3 regions of the Lelliottia jeotgali genome follow, and region 2 is predicted to be linked to each of the others. Evidence: predicted binding sites of a transcription regulator. Region 2 holds the regulator's gene; each other region holds the start of a gene.
What was found. The regulator PurR, encoded in region 2, represses purine synthesis genes. The targets are predictions, from matches to a motif close to CANGCAAACGTTTGCNTG.

Region 1 (4,499 bases), on a different contig from region 2:
ACATTCGTAAAAGCCGTTGAACAGGAACGCCTGGATCATCGGTGGTACGGCAGAGAGAACGGCCCCAATATTAGGGACATAGTTCAGCAGAAACGCCAGCACGCCCCACATTAATGCGAATTGAATGCCTAACAGTTCAAGCCCCAGCCAGACAATCGCCCCGGTCCATAGGCTGAGTAGCGTTTTTAGCGCCAGATAGTGAGAAACCCCCTTCAGCGCGCGGTGCAGACCGGCAATGTGGATCTGCGGATTGTTCAGCGCGAAGCGCAGTTTGTACGGCACGTGGCGCACTTCGAACAGCATGAATACCACCGTCATCACCAGCAGTAAAATACTGGCCATCGCGCCGGAAAGCCCGGTCATCAAAGTGGTGGCGAAGGTCATCACCTTTTCGGAATCCATGCGCTGTAGCATTCGCTCCGGAGAGATATGCAGATTGAGGAACGGCAGCATATGCTGGAGCTCGACAATTTTACGCGTCAGCTCTTTGTTGTACTTCGGCAGCATGGTCGAGAATTCACTCAGTGAAGCGGCCAGCACGCCGAATAGCGCGGTCAGTACGATCAGCATCACGAAAACGACGATGGTGATGGCCACCGGACGGCTCACGCCGCGGCGGATAAACCAAGTCACCAGCGGGTTGAGAACAATGGCAAAAAACACCGCCAGCAGAAGCTGAACGATAATATCTGCCGCAGCATGAATGCCGGCGAGGATTACGACCAGGCAGGCGAGTTTTAATAAAATATGCAGGCCCGTCTTATCGGGCTGGAGGGTCGTCATGCTGATTCCTTTTGTTGTATGCCCGTTAAGTGTAGTGCCTGGGGACCGCTTCGTTTGACGCCGTTAATCTGAAAGTCGCTGCTGCTTTTCGTGGCATGACGTGGTAATAGTGAAACACTGTTGCAAAAAACCAGGTAAATCTTCATGCCCGTACCCGCCGCCGAACCGGCGCTGAGCGGATTGCGCCTCAATCTGCGTATTGTTTCTGTCGTCATGTTTAACTTCGCCAGCTATCTCACCATTGGTCTGCCGCTGGCGGTACTGCCGGGCTACGTCCATGACGTGATGGGGTTTAGCGCCTTTTGGGCGGGGCTGGTGATTAGCCTGCAATATTTCGCCACGCTGATGAGTCGCCCGCAGTCGGGGCGCTATGCGGATCTGTTTGGGCCAAAAAGCATTGTCGTGGTGGGATTATGCGGCTGTTTCCTGAGCGGTCTCAGCTATTTTCTGGCAGCGACCACCAGCGGCTGGCCGCTGTTGAGCCTGGCATTGCTGTGCCTTGGGCGCGTGATTTTGGGTATCGGGCAAAGCCTCGCCGGAACCGGCTCGACGCTATGGGGCGTGGGCGTGGTCGGAAATGCACATATTGGGCGCGTGATTTCGTGGAACGGGATTGTCACCTACGGCGCGATGGCGCTCGGTGCGCCGCTGGGCGTAGTGTGTTACGCGTGGGGCGGTCTGCAAGGTCTGGCGATAACCATTATGGTAGTGGCGCTGATGGCGATTTTACTCGCGCTCCCACGACCGAAAGTGAAAGCCAGCAAAGGCAAGCCGCTGCCGTTTCGCGCGGTGCTGGGGCGCGTCTGGCCCTACGGCATGGCGCTGGCGCTGGCGTCCGCTGGTTTTGGCGTAATCGCCACCTTTATCACCCTGTTTTATGACGCCAAAGGCTGGGACGGCGCGGCGTTCGCTTTGACGCTGTTTAGCTGTGCGTTCGTGGGCGCGCGCCTGCTGTTTCCGAACGGCATCAACCGCCTCGGCGGGTTGAACGTGGCGATGATTTGTTTTGGTGTGGAGATTGTCGGCCTGCTGTTGACTGGAATCGCCAGCGAGCCGTGGGTGGCGAAAATCGGCGTATTCCTCGCGGGCGCAGGCTTCTCGTTGGTCTTCCCGGCGCTGGGCGTGGTGGCGGTGAAAGCGGTGCCGCAGCAAAACCAAGGCTCGGCGCTGGCGACGTATACGGTGTTTATGGATATGTCACTGGGGATTACCGGGCCGCTGGCCGGGCTGCTGATGGCGTATGCGGGCGTGCCGGTGATTTATCTGGCGGCGGCGGGGCTGGTGTCGGTGGCATTGTTGCTCACCTGGCGCTTAAAAAAACGGCCCCCGGCGCAAGCGACGGAGGCCGTTGAATCGTGATGATAATTACTGGATCACGATGGTATTGATAATGTTTTCCGCTGCGGTCTGCGCTTTCTGCTGATCGTCCGCTGGCAGGGTAATTTGCAGGGTCAGCAGTTTGCCGTCGACTTTACCGAGCACCACGGAGGAGTAGGCGGTCTGGCCTTTGGCAGAGATAATGCTGTCCAGCTGTTGCAGGGTGTGGCCTTTCAGTTCGATGGACTTGTTGGTCACTACCTGCAGCTGCGGATCGCGGCTACGCTGTTGATCTTCCAGGCGCTTGGTCAGCACCGCCAGATCTTCGTTAGCGTCGTCACCGACAATCACGATCACTGCTTTCTGCCCGGTGGCATCGGAATAGACGTGCATGTTGTTCGCCTGCGTACCCAGCTTGCCGCTCTGGTCGGTCATATCCGCCGGCAGAGAGAAACTGAGTTTGCCATCCATCAGACTCACCGGCTGACCGGTAGCATTGCTTTCAGCGGAAGCGCCCTGAGCAGGGGTTTTCGTATCGCTGTTATCACAGGCTGCAAGACCCACGACCAGCAGGCCAATCCCGACATATTTAACCAGATTGCGCATTAACATCTTCCTTTCGATAAACGGCCATAACGGCTCATTCATCCATCTTATCACAACTGATAAAGCGAACCTTTAACCGGCCTGCAATGCCGAGATTTCAGATTTATCCGCCAGCCTTTTCATCAGCATATTCAGCAGCACGCCGTACATCGGCAGGAAGAACACAATGCTGATCAGCACTTTGAAGCAGTAATCCACCAGCGCGATTTCCATCCAGTGGGCGGCCATAAAGGCATCCGGGCTGCGCCAGAAAGCGATGAAGAAGAAGGCCAGCGTGTCGCTGACGTTACCGAACAGCGTGGACGCCGTCGGTGCCATCCACCAGCGGTGATTCTGTCTAAGGCGGTTAAACACATGAACGTCGAGGATCTGTCCCAGCGCGTACGCCATAAAGCTGGCGGCAGCGATTCGAGCGACAAACAGATTGAAGTGCGTCAGCGCCTCAAAGCCCTGCCAGCTTCCCATGTAGAACAGGGAAGAGATGACGTACGAGATGAACAGCGCAGGCAGCATCACCGCAAAGATAATGCGTCGGGCCAGCGGCGCGCCAAAGATACGCACGGTTAAATCGGTCGCGAGGAAGATAAACGGGAAGCTGAATGCGCCCCAGGTGGTGTGGAAACCAAAAATAGAGATCGGCAGCTGCACCAGATAGTTACTGGAAGTGATCACCAGTAGATGGAATAGCGATAGCCAGAACAACGCTTTTACGCGCTGCGATTGAGAGAACTGCGTCATATTGTGACCTTTTTGATGGATATTTGGGGTGAGGGAACCCAATAAAAACGGTCGCATCATACTGCGTTCAACGTTCTTTGCAATGGCTAATTTTCGCGCAATCGTTAACCTGGTTTGCTTTGGGCAAAACGCGGCGTAAACTACAGCCGTTTTTTGATGTGAATGAGACGATGATGACCGACCTGTTTGCCAGCCCAGACCATACCCTTGATGCGCAGGGCCTCCGCTGCCCGGAGCCGGTGATGATGGTGCGCAAAACCGTGCGCACGATGCAAAGTGGTGAGACGCTGCTGATCATTGCTGACGATCCTGCCACCACCCGCGATATCCCGGGTTTTTGTACCTTTATGGAACATGAGCTGGTGGCTCAAGCCACGGAATCCCTTCCGTATCGGTATCTGGTGCGCAAAGGGTAGTTGCTTTTCGCCGGGTAGACCCGGCTTACAACATCATCGCTTTTTGCCCGGCGGCGCTTCGCTTGCACGGGCCTACGAAATCATCGCTTCGTTATTTGCACAAATTCGTAGGCCGGGTAAGGCGAAGCCGCCACCCGGCGTTTATGACCTCCGACGCAACAACCGCAGCGCGTTCGCGGTCACCAGCACCGTCGCACCCGTATCCGCCAGCACCGCCAGCCACAGGCCCGTTATGCCTAATAGCGTGGTGACCAGGAAAATCCCCTTCAGCCCCAGCGCAATCGTGATGTTCTGACGAATATTGGCCCGCGTCGCACGTGCCAGCGAAATCATCTGCGCCAGACCGGTCAGGCGGTTATGCGTCAGCGCCGCATCGGCGGTTTCGAGCGCCACGTCGGTGCCGCTACCCATCGCAATCCCAATCGTGGCGGCTTTCATCGCCGGGGCGTCGTTAATCCCGTCGCCGACCATCGCCAGCGGCGTCTGAGCATTGAGCGCAGTGACTGCCTGCACTTTGTCTGCCGGTAATAATCCCGCTCTGAATTCCAGATCTAACTCTTTGGCGATGGCCGCCGCCGCGCGTGGGTTATCTCCGGTCAGAATCACACCCTGAATCCCCAACCGATGCAGCGCCGCAAC
Region 2 (4,499 bases):
GACGAGTCCTGTGCCGAAGACTGCATGCGATAACCCAGCGCGGCGAGCAGTACGGTGGCGAGCATCACGCTGGTCGTTGTCATCAGCGGCGTGGCGATAAGCGCTGAAACAATCAAACTTGCCAGGAAACACAGCCCCAGTTGCAGGGTATTTTGCAGCGCAGCGGCGCGACCTGTCGCATGAGGGAACGGACGCAGCGCCTGAGCTACCACGATAGGGTAGATTGCACCGTTCGCCACCGCCATCACGCAGAAGGGGATCAGAATTTCAGTCAGCCCAACGTGCGGGATAAAGCCAACGGCCCAGGTCGCAATGACGCTGATTGCGAAGAGTACCAACAGCCACGGCAGCATCTGCTGTCCCTGCCATTTTTGCAGCGCCGCGCGGCAGCCGTAACCGCCGACCAGGAACGCGATGGTCTGCGGAACATAGCTCAGGCCGATCACCGCCGGACTGTAGCCCATGTCATGCAGAATAAACGGCGAACCGGTCAGCCACGCGAAGAAGCTGGCGGAACAAGCGGCGTAAACCAGTACGTTGCCACGATAGGCGCGTGAGCGCAGCAGTGACAGGAAGGTCACGCGGTCATCGTTGTTCTCAGCGGGTTTTGCTGGTGCAGGTTTGAGCGTAAACGCCGGTAACATCAGCACCAGTGTGATGATGAACAGCGTGGCGAAAATCGCCTGCCAGTCAAAGTGCACCAGGATCCAACTGCCGAGCAGGGGCGCCAGCGCCGGTGAAAGACCGACCAGCGGCATAATGGTGGCAAAAATGCGGTTCACGCGTGAGGCGGGATAGTAGTCGGTGACCAGCGCCTGCCAGGTTACGGCGGCCGCACACACCCCGAATGCCTGCACAAAACGTAGCACCAGCAGCCAGGTGGCATCGCGCACCCACAGCATCCCCAGACAGGCGACGGCAAAGATCGCCAGACCTAAAAGTAAAATGGGCTTGCGGCCATAGCGGTCGGAAAGCGGTCCCCACAGCAGCTGCGCTAAGGCAAAACCGGCGAGGAACAGGCTCAGGCTGGCGCTGATCGCGGCGGCAGGCGTCTGTAAATCTTCCTGCATCGCGGCGAACGCAGGCAGATACATATCGGTGGCCAAAAAGCCCAGCACGCTTAAACCGCCGAGCCAGATCAGAAATCCTTTGTTGGGTTGCATTGTTTTTATGTCCTAAAGAGGCAGGTATTCATTGGCGCAAAGTGTAGGGAGTGCAAAGTTCCTTGTGAAACGCTAATATTTGGTGGTTGCATTCAAAAAATTTGCAGGCAAAAAATGTGGTCTGAATATTCGTTAGAAGTGGTGGATGCGGTCGCGCGTAACGGCAGCTTTAGCGGCGCGGCCCAGGAACTGCACCGCGTTCCGTCTGCGGTGAGTTACACTGTGCGCCAGCTTGAAGAGTGGCTGGCGGTTCCGCTGTTTGAACGCCGCCATCGCGATGTCGTGTTGACGCCTGCGGGCGTGTGGTTTTTGAAGGAAGGGCGATCTGTTATCAAAAAAATGATGATCACCCGCGAACAATGTCAGCAGATTGCCAACGGCTGGCGCGGTCATCTCGCCATTGCGGTGGATAACATCGTCAAACCCGAACGCACGCGCCAGATGGTGGTCGATTTCTATCGCCACTTTTCAGACGTTGAGCTGCGCGTGTCGCAGGAGGTGTTCAACGGCGTGTGGGATGCGCTGTCGGACGGCAGGGTAGAGATGGCCATCGGCGCAACGCAGGCGATCCCGGTGGGTGGACGCTATGCGTTTCGGGATATGGGGGCGTTGAGCTGGACCTGCGTCGTCGCCCGCGATCATCCTCTCGCCGCGATAGAAGGGCCGCTGAGCGATGACACGTTGCGCAACTGGCCGTCGCTGGTGCTGGAAGATACGTCGCGATCGCTGCCGAAACGCATCACCTGGCTGCTGGATAACCAACGGCGCGTGGTGGCCCCTGACTGGGAAACCTCGGCGACCTGCCTGTCGGCTGGCTTGTGCGTCGGGATGGTGCCGGTGCATTTCGCACGTCCGCGTATAGATCGCGGCGAATGGGTGGCGTTAACCCTGGAAAACCCGTTCCCGGATGCAGCGTGTTGCCTGACCTGGCAGCAAAACGATATGTCACCGGCGCTGGAATGGCTGCTGGCCTATCTGGGAGATAGCGAAACGCTGAACAGAGAGTGGTTGAAGGAGCCGGAATAACCGGCCCCTCAGAGGCGATTAACGACGATAGTCGCGGAACGGACCGTCAGCGACGGAGCGGCGTTCAATCAGGCGCGGGTGGACTTCAATCGACTGTGACTCTTCACGTTTGCTGACGATGCGGTCCATCAGCATGTTAAAGGCGGTTTCACCCAGCGAGTCTTTCGGCTGGTGAATCGTCGTCAGCGCCGGAGTGAAGTAACGGGCGTTGCGCACGTTATCGTATCCGATTACCGAAATATCCTGCGGCACGCGTAAACCAAGCTCATCTGCTGCGCAAAGTGCGCCCATCGCCATAATATCGCCACCGATAAAGACCGCGGTTGGGCGATGTGACTGGGAGACAATCTGCTGCATCGCGCGATAGCCGGATTCCGGTTCGAAGTCGCCCTGCACGATCCAGTTTTCTGGCACCGTGATCAGCGCTTCTTCCATCGCTTTCATAAAGCCAGCCAGACGACCAGCACCAGTATTACGCTCCAGTGGGCCTGGGATCACGCCGATTTCGCGGTGACCGCGTTCAATCAGGTAACGGCCCGCCATATAGCCACCTTCAAAGGCGTTGTCGTTCACTGAATCGGTGAAATCGGCGCGGGTATCGCCCCAGTCCATGACCACCATAGGGATGTGACGATACTCTTCGAGCATCGACAGCACGGATTCCGGATATTCAGAACACATTACCAGCAGGCCATCGACGCGCTTTTGCGCCATCATCGACAGGTAAGCACGCTGTTTTTCCTGGCTGTTCCAGGCGTTACCCAGGATCAGGGTGTAGCCCTTCTGGAAACAGTTTTTCTCAACCGCTTCGATGATTTCCGCAAAATAGGCGGCTTCGCTGCTGGTCGCCAGCAGTCCGATCGATTTAGTGTGATTCACTTTCAGGCTGCGCGCTACGGCACTTGGGGAGTAGTGCAGTTCTTTGATAGCTGCCCACACGGCGTTGCGCGTCTCTTCCGCAACAAAACGTGTTTTGTTAATTACATGTGATACGGTTGTAGTGGAAACGTTTGCGCGTTTCGCCACATCTTTAATTGTTGCCATTACATGTCACTCCAGACCATATCTTAAACTCCTGAAATACTTAAAGGTAAACGTTTGCCTTCTCTCACCCTTATCTCGCAATGTGAATTGCGATACGCCGGGAAAACGACTCAAAACGTCAGGAGGGGGTCAGTGGCCGGTACGCTTATAAATTTAGCGTGGAATTTTGTCTTATCTTGATGAAAAGGGGAAGCGCAAAAACGGTTATCAGTCTAAATCCAGGAAGATTTTTGGGGTAAACTGTGTAAAAATGAGCAAGCTCACTTTTCGTGGGGTGATTAAAAGGAGAAAAATTGATGAGTGCCGATCTTAAGTTTTCGCTGACCACTACCGTTATTGTGCTGGCTTTGATTGTTGCAGCAGGTCTTACCGCAGCCCTGCACTGATTTAAACGGGGGAGAGTTCTCTCCCTCGTCTCTTCTCCCGATTGTTACTCATCCCGCAAAAATCTTTTGCTAATTTGTTAACTTCTCATTTTTTGTGATTGATGTCATGCTTTTGACATCTTAGTCCCGTGTCGCGCGATGACACGGTTTGCGGAGTTAACAATGAAAATCAACTTTCCCTTGCTGGCCCTGGCGATTGGCGCTTTTGGCATCGGCACTACCGAGTTTTCCCCGATGGGACTCCTGCCGGTGATCGCCAAAGGCGTGGACGTCTCTATTCCGGCAGCGGGTATGCTCATCAGCGCTTATGCGATAGGGGTGATGGTCGGTGCGCCGCTCATGACCTTGCTGCTCTCACATCGCGCCCGCCGCAATGCGCTGATCTTCCTGATGGCGATTTTTACCCTCGGCAACGTGCTGTCGGCGATTGCGCCGGATTACACTACGCTACTGCTGTCGCGCATTCTGACCAGCCTGAACCACGGCGCGTTCTTTGGTTTAGGGTCGGTGGTAGCCGCGAGCGTAGTGCCAAAACACAAGCAGGCTAGCGCGGTGGCGACCATGTTTATGGGCCTGACCATCGCCAACATTGGCGGCGTTCCGGCGGCGACATGGCTCGGTGAAGTGATTGGCTGGCGCATGTCTTTCCTCGCAACGGCCGGACTTGGCGTGGTGGCGATGGTCGCACTGTTATTCTCTCTGCCGAAAGGCGAGGCAGGCGAGCGCCCGGATGTGCGCAAAGAGCTGTCGGTGCTGGTGCGTCCACAGGTGCTGTCTGCTCTGTTAACGACGGTGCTCGGTGCAGGCGCGATGTTCACGCTCTACACCTATATCTCTCCGGTGCTGCATGACATTACCCATGCGACACCGCTGTTCGTTA
Region 3 (4,499 bases), 1.2 Mb from region 2:
GATAAAGCCGCCCAGCGCCACTTCGTAGCCTAACGGCAGCAACAACAAGACCGGGGAGATAAATGCAAAGCTGGAGCCCAGATACGCCGGGATTTTGCCTTTACAGATGAAAAGGTACAGCAGCGTGCCGACGCCGTTGAACAGCAACACGGTGGCCGGGTTAATGTGAAACAGGATGGGCACCAGTACGGTTGCGCCAAACATAGCAAACAAGTGCTGCAAACTAAGCGGGATCGTCTGCAAAAGCGGCGGTCTTTCACTCACCCCGATAGTACGGCGCGTCATAGTGTTTTCCTCTAAGTATTGTGAGTTGTTTGTGTTTTATTCAAAAAAAAGCCGACTATCAAAGTCGGCTTCTTTATCGTTATTCGATTATTTCGTACCAAAAATCTTGTCGCCGGCATCGCCGAGCCCAGGGATAATATACCCGTGCTCGTTCAAGCCCTGATCGATAGAGGCGGTATACAGCTCAACGTCCGGGTGTGCTTTTTCCAGCGCCGCGATACCTTCCGGTGCCGCAACCAGTACCAGCACCTTGATGCTGTTACAGCCGGCATTTTTCAGCAGGTCGATGGTGGCGATCATGGAGCCGCCGGTGGCGAGCATCGGGTCAACGACCAGCGCCATACGCTCGTCGATGTTGGACACCAGCTTCTGGAAATACGGGACTGGCTCGAGGGTTTCTTCATTACGGTAGATACCGACCACGCTGATACGCGCACTCGGTACGTGCTCCAGCACGCCTTCCATCATGCCCAGACCTGCGCGCAGGATTGGCACCACGGTAATTTTTTTGCCTTTGATCTGCTCGACCTGCACCGGGCCGTTCCAGCCTTCGATGGTCACTTTTTCAGTTTCCAGGTCAGACGTCGCTTCGTAAGTCAGTAAGCTTCCAACTTCAGAGGCCAGTTCGCGAAAACGCTTCGTGCTGATGTCATGCTCACGCATCAGGCCCAGCTTGTGTTTAACGAGTGGGTGTTTCACTTCCACAATCTTCATTCTCATTCTCCTCTGAGGTGGCTACCGCAAAAAAAATCGCCGGATTATACCGCTTTTTTCCGGGATCGCCATACCCATCTTGCTTGATGCGGATCAAGCAAAGTGGATTAGGGAGCGATAGTGAGTATAAAACAGGAAAAAAAAGAAGGGAGTTTTGCCGGGTGGAGGTAAAGGCAAAACGGCAACGAGGTTGCCGTTTTTGGTGTTTGCGCCCTCTCCCGTGGGAGAGGGTCGGGGTGAGGACACCAGACCGCAGAGGCTTATGGCCCGTGCAAGTGCAGCGCCGTCGGGCGATTACAGGTCTGCGCCGTTAGTGGCGATCACCTTCTGATACCAGTCGAAAGATTTTTTCTTGCTGCGGTTCAGGGTGCCGTTTCCTTCGTTATCTTTATCAACAAAAATAAAGCCGTAACGTTTTTTCATTTCACCGGTGCCGGCAGAGACCAGATCGATACAGCCCCACGGGGTGTAGCCCATCAGATCCACGCCATCTTCAACGACCGCTTTTTTCATCTCGCGGATATGGGCGTCGAGATAATCGATACGGTACTGGTCATTGACCGTGCCGTCACTCTCCTGCACGTCGATCGCGCCGAAGCCGTTCTCAACGATAAACAGCGGCAGCTGATAGTGATCCCAGAACCAGTTCAGGGAGTAGCGCAGGCCCACCGGGTCAATCTGCCAGCCCCAGTCGGACTTCTGCACGTACGGGTTGGAAACGAGGCTTTTGCTCTCGTCATAATCCAGCTGCGGGTTATCCGGCGTGGCTTTGGTGGCGAACGACATGTAATAGCTGAAGCCGATGTAATCCACACAGCCCTGCTTCAATGCCGCAACGTCTTCTTCAGTAATATCCAGTTCAAAACCACGACGCTCAAAGTAGTTCAGCAGATGCTGCGGATATTTCCCGCGCACGTGCACGTCAGTAAACCAGTAGCGACGGTGCATGGCGTTCATCGCCATCATGATGTCGTTTGGCGCGCAGCTCAACGGGTAGATTGGGCACATGGCAATCATGCAGCCAATTTGCAGGGACGGATTGATCTCACGTCCGGCTTTTACCGCCAGGGCACTGGCCACCAGTTCGTAATGTGCAGCCTGGAACATCACCGGCTCGCGATCTTCGCCTTCTTCATACTTCAGGCCGGAGTTGGTGAACGGCGCAAAATCTTCGTGGAAGTTAGCCTGGTTGTTGATCTCGTTAAAGGTCATCCAGTACTTCACTTTGTGCTGATAACGCTTGAAGCAGACGCTGGCGAACCGCACAAACATGTCGATCAGCTTACGGTTGCGCCAGCCTCCGTATTCGGTGACCAGGTGGAAAGGCATTTCGAAGTGCGACAGGGTAATTACCGGTTCGATGCCGTATTTCAGGCACTCGTCAAACAGGTCGTCGTAGAATTTCAAACCGGCTTCGTTCGGCTCCAGCTCGTCGCCTTTCGGGAAAATGCGCGTCCAGGCAATGGACGTGCGGAAACATTTAAAGCCCAGTTCGGCAAAAAGTTTGATGTCTTCTTTGTAGCGATGGTAAAAATCGATGGCTTCGTGGTTCGGGTAATTTTTGCCCTGAATGACGCCTTGGGTGATTTCACGCGGTACGCCGTGAGCTCCAACGGTCATTACGTCTGCGACGCTGATCCCCTTACCGCCCTCTTTCCAGCCGCCTTCCAGCTGATGCGCCGCCACCGCGCCGCCCCACAGAAAACCTTCTTTAAATCCTGGCATGCCTTTTCCCTCATTCTGCGTTATTTTCTGCAAAAACAATTACAGAAACCGGTTTCAGTCAAATCATGTGCAATGGTGTAGCCTGTTGCAAGCAGATTACCGAAACCGGTTTCATTTTCGTGAACGGCATCAAGTTTGTCTGCGCCCGATGTATAAATGTGTAAATTTGCAGCGACTTTTTTTGACCGCAGAATAGGCTCGCAAACGTTTGCCTGGACTGTTAGAATTGCGCCGATTTTTCTTACTATGCTATGCGTGGGGACTTAAGCCGTGACCAACAAAACTTCTCTCAGCTATAAAGATGCCGGTGTTGATATTGACGCAGGTAATGCGCTGGTTGACCGAATCAAAGGTGTGGTCAAAAAGACCCGTCGCCCTGAAGTGATGGGTGGTCTGGGTGGATTTGGCGCGCTGTGCGCACTGCCGCAAAAATATCGTGAGCCTGTTCTGGTTTCTGGCACTGACGGCGTGGGCACGAAACTGCGTCTGGCGATGGATCTCAAACGCCACGACACCATCGGCATCGATCTGGTGGCCATGTGTGTGAATGACCTCGTGGTGCAGGGTGCGGAACCCCTCTTCTTCCTCGATTATTACGCGACCGGCAAACTGGACGTGGATACTGCATCCAGCGTGATTACCGGTATCGCTGAAGGCTGTTTGCAGTCTGGCTGTGCACTGGTCGGTGGTGAAACCGCAGAAATGCCGGGGATGTACCACGGTGAAGATTACGACGTCGCAGGATTCTGCGTCGGTGTAGTAGAAAAATCAGAAATTATCGACGGCAGCAAAGTGGCCGATGGCGATGTCCTGATTGCGCTGGGCTCCAGCGGTCCACACTCCAACGGTTACTCCCTGGTGCGTAAAATTCTTGAAGTCAGCGGCTGCGACCCGGAAACCACCGAGCTTGAAGGTAAACCGCTGGCCGATCATCTTCTGGAACCTACCCGTATTTACGTGAAGAACATTCTTGACCTGATCGCGAACGTTGACGTTCACGCCATTGCGCACCTGACCGGTGGCGGCTTCTGGGAAAATATTCCGCGCGTTCTGCCTGACAATACGCAGGCGCTGATCGACGAGTCCTCCTGGCAGTGGCCGGCTGTGTTTAACTGGCTGCAAACCGCGGGCAACGTCAGCCAGCACGAAATGTATCGCACCTTTAACTGCGGCGTCGGCATGCTGATTGCTCTGCCTGCCAGCGAAGCGGATAAAGCCGTTGAGCTGATGCAGGCGAAAGGTGAAAACGCGTGGAAAATCGGTATCATCAAAGCGTCTGATTCCGAACAGCGCGTGGTCATTGAATGAAAAATATCGTGGTGCTCATTTCCGGAAACGGAAGCAATTTGCAGGCTATTATCGATGCCTGCAAACAGAAACAGATCAATGGCACCATTCGCGCAGTATTCAGCAACAAGGCCGACGCGTTCGGCCTTGAGCGGGCGCGGGATGCACATATCCCAGCGCACGCGCTGGAAGCCTCTCAGTTTGCCAGTCGTGAAGCGTTTGACCGGGAGCTGGTGCAGGAGATCGACGCCTATGCGCCGGATGTCGTGGTGCTAGCCGGTTATATGCGTATCTTAAGCCCGGCGTTTGTTTTGCACTATTCCGGGCGCCTGCTGAACATCCACCCTTCTCTTCTGCCGAAATATCCTGGCCTGCATACGCATCGTCAGGTGCTGGAAAATGGCGATGAGGAGCATGGTACTTCCGTGCATTTCGTCACCGACGAGCTGGACGGCGGGCCAGTAATCCTGCAGGCGAAAATTCCGGTG

Region 1: tusA (sulfurtransferase TusA) is a predicted target of PurR. The motif match lies at 3,539-3,556, and genes of this name have one in related genera.
Region 3: purM (phosphoribosylformylglycinamidine cyclo-ligase) is a predicted target of PurR. The motif match lies at 2,922-2,939, and genes of this name have one in related genera.

Annotation. Positions count from the first base shown of each region.
Region 1 covers NZ_JAENMQ010000017.1:11,241-15,739, reverse strand. The annotation lists gene JBO43_RS21535 (AI-2E family transporter) at 1-783, opposite strand, end outside; partial or broken gene JBO43_RS21530 (MFS transporter) at 893-2,142, shown strand; gene JBO43_RS21525 (DcrB family lipoprotein) at 2,149-2,706, opposite strand; gene JBO43_RS21520 (7-cyano-7-deazaguanine/7-aminomethyl-7-deazaguanine transporter) at 2,779-3,444, opposite strand; gene tusA (sulfurtransferase TusA) at 3,618-3,860, shown strand; gene zntA (Zn(II)/Cd(II)/Pb(II) translocating P-type ATPase ZntA) at 4,002-4,499, opposite strand, start outside.
Region 2 covers NZ_JAENMQ010000001.1:27,551-32,049, forward strand. The annotation lists gene punC (purine nucleoside transporter PunC) at 1-1,163, opposite strand, end outside; gene punR (DNA-binding transcriptional activator PunR) at 1,278-2,189, shown strand; gene purR (HTH-type transcriptional repressor PurR) at 2,208-3,233, opposite strand; gene cydH (cytochrome bd-I oxidase subunit CydH) at 3,530-3,619, shown strand; gene JBO43_RS00165 (MFS transporter) at 3,782-4,499, shown strand, end outside.
Region 3 covers NZ_JAENMQ010000001.1:1,271,131-1,275,629, forward strand. The annotation lists gene uraA (uracil permease) at 1-285, opposite strand, end outside; gene upp (uracil phosphoribosyltransferase) at 373-999, opposite strand; gene JBO43_RS06020 (6-phospho-beta-glucosidase) at 1,294-2,724, opposite strand; gene purM (phosphoribosylformylglycinamidine cyclo-ligase) at 2,995-4,032, shown strand; gene purN (phosphoribosylglycinamide formyltransferase) at 4,029-4,499, shown strand, end outside.